Regions from separate parts of the Mesorhizobium sp. ES1-6 genome, predicted to be linked through region 1. Evidence: predicted binding sites of a transcription regulator. Region 1 holds the regulator's gene; the other holds the start of a gene.
The links. Region 1 encodes PhoB, which activates phosphate uptake and scavenging genes when phosphate is short. Its sites were predicted from a motif close to TGTCATNNANCTGTCAT; they were not measured.

Region 1 (2,408 bases):
CTGAAACAAGGCAACGGCAACGGCGGAGCGATCGTCGAGGGCTGGCTTGCCTCCCTCCGCGCCTGAGTCCGTCGAGCCGGATCCGTCGACACATTGATCGTGCGTCTCATCTTCGTGACCGAACGTCCCAAAATGCTCGTCAGTCTCGCGCGGGACCGTGACAGCACGACCGACTTCGCGGACAGGTATCTTTGGGGCTGATCTGAAGCGTTCCGACCCTCCACGGAGGCACGAATGCGCAGCGGAGCGAAAAAGGGGGCACGAACATGTCAGGCGAAGCGATCGAGATGCGGCAGGTCGGTCAAGCGGAGAACCCCACTCACCGGCAACCATCCTATCTGGAGCAGGCACTGGGCAGGGTCAGTCAGCTTATCGGATCAGCCGGCTCACGATCACGTCATGGGTCGGAGCCGGACGGTCTGGAAGCATTCGACATGCTCGGCGGCTGGAAGGGCTCGGACGCGAGCAGGCGCGACATCAGGTAGCGCCGCGGATTGTCCCTGGGACGCGCACGCATCATCTCTGCTGGTATTCGCGGGCGTATTGATGTTTGCCGTTATCATCTTTCGCACGCGCGCTGGCTGAGCGCGGCTTTAATCCTCGCGGATCGCGTAGCCCGCGCCGCGGATGGTGCGGATGACGTCGGGCATGCGGCCATTGTTGACCGCCTTGCGCAGCCGGCCGACATGCACGTCCACCGTGCGCTCGTCGATATAGATCGTCTCGCCCCAGACATTGTCGAGCAGCTGGCTGCGCGAGAACACCCGGCCGGGATGGCGCATCATGAATTCCAGCAGCCGGAACTCGGTCGGTCCGAGCCGGATTTCGCTCTTCTTGCGATAAACCCGGTGCGATTCACGGTCGAGCACGATGTCGCCGACCTTGAGCACGCTGGACAGCACTTCCGGCTTGGCGCGGCGCAGCAGCGCCTTGATGCGGGCCATGAATTCCGGCGTCGAGAACGGCTTGACCAGATAATCGTCGGCACCCGTCGACAGGCCGCGCACGCGATCGCTTTCCTCGCCGCGCGCCGTCAGCATGATGATCGGCAACCGCTCGGTCTCGGGCCGCATTCGCAGGCGCCGACAGAGTTCGATCCCGGACACTGCCGGCACCATCCAGTCGAGCACCAGGAGATCGGGGACGTTTTCCTGCAGCCGGATTTCGGCTTCATCGCCGCGCGTCACCACTTCGACCTGGTAACCTTCCGATTCCAGATTGTAGCGGAGGAGCACGCCAAGCGGCTCCTCGTCCTCGACCACCATGATGCGCGGCGCGATCATCGGCCTGTCACCCTGTTATACCGCCGGCGCCGACATCGCGGTCTCGTCCTGCTTAGGGCGATTGGCGGGCAGCTGCGTGCCGGTCAGCACATAGTATGCATTTTCAGCGATGTTGGTCACGTGGTCGCCGATGCGCTCGAGATTCTTGGCGCAGAACAACAGATGCGTGCAGGCGGTGATGTTGCGCGGATCTTCCATCATGTACGTCAGCAGTTCGCGGAATACCGAGGTGTATTTGACGTCGATGCGCTCGTCGTCATTCCTGAGTTTGGCCAGTGCCGACGCATCGCCGGCCGCATATTCCTCGACCACGCCATGCACCTGGATCAGCACCAGTTGCGCCATGGCGTCGATGGAATGCGAAAGGTCGCGCGGCGTGGCGCTGAGACCGACAGTGCCGACGCGCTTGGCGATGTTCTTGGCAAGGTCGCCGATGCGTTCAAGGTCGCCGGCCATGCGGATCGAACCGACGACATGACGCAGATCGTCGGCCATCGGCTGCCGCTTGGCGATCAGCGTTATGGCGCGGTCATCGAGTTCGCGCTGGCGCGCATCCATGATGGCATCGTCGGAGACGACGCGCTGGGCAAGAGCGTTGTCGGAGTTCAGCAGCGCCTTGGTGGCGCCGCCGACCATCGAGCCGGCGAGGTCGCCCATGTCGCTGATCAGCCTGCTGATCTGTCCGAGATCTTCGTCGAAGGCTGCAACCGTGTGTTCGGCCATGATCCTGGTCCTCGTATGCGTGCGATCAGCCGAAGCGGCCGGTGATGTAGTCCTGGGTGCGCTTCTCGCGGGGCGACGTGAAGATCTTCTCGGTTTTGTCGAACTCGATCAGCTCGCCCAGATACATGAACGCCGTCTGCTTCGACACGCGCGCCGCCTGCTGCATGTTGTGGGTGACGATGACGATCGTGTAGTCGGCTTGCAATTCGTCGATCAGCTCCTCGATCTTGGCGGTCGACAGCGGATCGAGCGCCGAGGCCGGCTCGTCGAGCAGAATGACTTCCGGCTTCACTGCCACGGTGCGGGCGATGCAAAGCCGCTGCTGCTGGCCACCGGAAAGGCTGAGGCCGCTGGCGTTGAGCTTGTCCTTGACCTCGGTCCACAATGCCGCACGCTTCAGCG
Region 2 (2,408 bases), on a different contig from region 1:
AGCGCTGCCCCTCATCCGCCTGCCGGCACCTTCTCCTCGTATAGTGACGGGGAGAAGGGAACGTCTCAATATTTCTCCGGCACGTAGAGTTCGCGCGGCAGGACCTGGCGCTCATATTCCGGGTTGAAGACGCGCTCGGGCAGCGTGATCTCCTCATGCGGCACCTCTTCATACGGCATCTGCTTGAGCAGATGATCGATGCAGTTCAGCCGCGCGCGCTTCTTGTCGTTGCCCTCGACAATGTACCAGGGCGCCTCCGGGATGTTGGTGCGGGCGAAGGTCTCTTCCTTGGCCTTGGTGTACTGTTCCCAACGCACGCGCGACTGCAGGTCCATGGGCGACAGTTTCCATTGCTTCATCGGGTCGTGGATGCGCATCAGGAAGCGCATCTGCTGTTCCTCGTCGGTGATCGAGAACCAGTATTTGACCACGGTGACGCCGGACCGCACCAGCATGCGCTCGAACTCCGGCACGTCGTGGAAGAACTCCTCGACCTGATCGGGGCTGGCAAAGCCCATCACCCGCTCGACGCCGGAACGATTGTACCAGGAGCGGTCGAACAGCACGATCTCGCCGCCCGCCGGCAGATGCGGAACGTAGCGCTGGAAATACCATTGCGACTTCTCACGTTCTGTCGGTGCCGGCAACGCGACGACGCGGCAGATACGCGGATTGAGCCGCTGGGTGATGCGCTTGATGACACCGCCCTTGCCGGCGGAATCGCGGCCCTCGAAAATCACCACCAGTTTTTTCTTGTGATAGGCGACCCAGGATTGCAGCTTGATCAATTCGGACTGCAAGGAGATCAGATCGCGAAAATATTGCATGCGATCGATCGAAGGCGGGTGCGAGTTCTTGTAGATCTTGGCGATCTCCAGCGACAGCGCCGGTTCCGACATTTCGAGTTCATAATCTTCGTCGAGCGTGTCGGCGAGTTCGGCTTCAAGCCAGTCCTTGGCAGGGGAATTCTGTCTTAGCTCGGTCATATCAACTGCTCCGCTTGCAAGCCTGTCGGTTCCCTGTGGCGTCCCCAAATTGCCCGCCGGCGGCTGGAATGGAACACCTGAGCCGACTTCAATATAGACCGGCGGTGACGGTTTTATTGCAGCCCACGCGCTATTGCCGCCGTTGCTGATTCCGCGATGTATGATCGATCCACCGTCGATGCCTGGCGACAAGCCGACTGAATTGTCCTACAAATGCACGGTCACATTCCGGGCCGCCCTTTCGCGGCGCCCCAACTCAACACAATCGCGAGGACTGACATGGAATACCGCACCCTTGGCCGTTCCGGCCTGAAGGTTTCGACACTGACGCTTGGTACCATGACCTTCGGCGGCACCGGGCCGTTCGCCGCGGTCGGCAACAGCGATCTGGTCGAAGCGAAGCGGATGATCGACATGTGCATCGACGCCGGCATCAACCTCATCGACACCGCGAATGTCTATTCGAACGGCCTGTCCGAGGAGATCATCGGGGAGGCGCTCGGCGGCAAGCGCAAGAACGATGTGCTGATCGCGTCCAAGGCGCGGATGCGCATCGGCAAGGGTCCGAACGACGAGGGCCTGTCGCGTTACCATATCATCCGCGAGTGCGAGAGAAGCCTGAAGCGGCTGAAGACCGATGTCATCGACATCTATTTCGTCCACCAGTGGGACGGCCTCACCCCGATCGAGGAAACCGTTGCCGCGCTCGACACTTTGGTCAGCCAGGGCAAGGTGCGCTACATCGGCTGCTCCAACTATTCCGGCTGGCAGGTGATGAAGGCGCTTTCCATCAGCGACAGCCGCCACCAGCAACGCTTCGTCACCCAGCAGATCCACTATACGCTGGAAGCGCGCGAGGCCGAGTACGAACTGCTGCCGATCTCGGTTGACCAGGGGCTGGGCGTGCTGGTCTGGAGTCCACTCGCCGGCGGCCTGCTGTCCGGCAAATACCGCAGCGACAGTCCAACCGCCCGCCAGCTTGCCGGCTGGTCCGAGCCGCCGATCCGCGACGAGGACCGACTGTGGCGGATTGTCGATGTGCTGGTCGAGATCGGCAGGGACCGAGGCGTATCGGCGGCGCAAGTGGCGCTTGCCTGGCTGCTCGGCCGGCCCGCCGTCTCCTCGCTGGTGATTGGCGCTCGCAACGACGTCCAGCTCAAGGACAATCTCGCGGCGGCCGCCCTGGAGCTCGGCACCGAGGAACGCCAGCGTCTCGACGCCGTCAGCCGGCCACCCCTGCTCTACCCCTACTGGCACCAGCAACTGACGGCAAAGGATCGCTTCGGCCTCGCCGACCTTGTTCTCGACCGCAGCGATATCTGACCAGCGATATCTGACCAGCATCAGGCCGAAAGCGAGAGCTAGTTCTCGATGAACCGCCAGACCTCGGGATCGGGTTCGATCTGGCCGCCGAGCACGAAA

Region 2: a site for PhoB is predicted at 1,091-1,107, ahead of ppk2 (polyphosphate kinase 2). Genes of this name have one in related genera too.

The regions. Positions count from the first base shown of each region.
Region 1 covers NZ_JAIUGU010000003.1:611,037-613,444, reverse strand. Annotated here, with positions in the region: gene LB564_RS11860 (helix-turn-helix domain-containing protein) at 1-66, shown strand, start outside; gene phoB (phosphate regulon transcriptional regulator PhoB) at 594-1,283, opposite strand; gene phoU (phosphate signaling complex protein PhoU) at 1,299-2,006, opposite strand; gene pstB (phosphate ABC transporter ATP-binding protein PstB) at 2,032-2,408, opposite strand, start outside.
Region 2 covers NZ_JAIUGU010000001.1:19,056-21,463, reverse strand. Annotated here, with positions in the region: gene ppk2 (polyphosphate kinase 2) at 66-986, opposite strand; gene LB564_RS00110 (aldo/keto reductase) at 1,266-2,309, shown strand; gene LB564_RS00105 (glycosyl transferase family 90) at 2,348-2,408, opposite strand, start outside.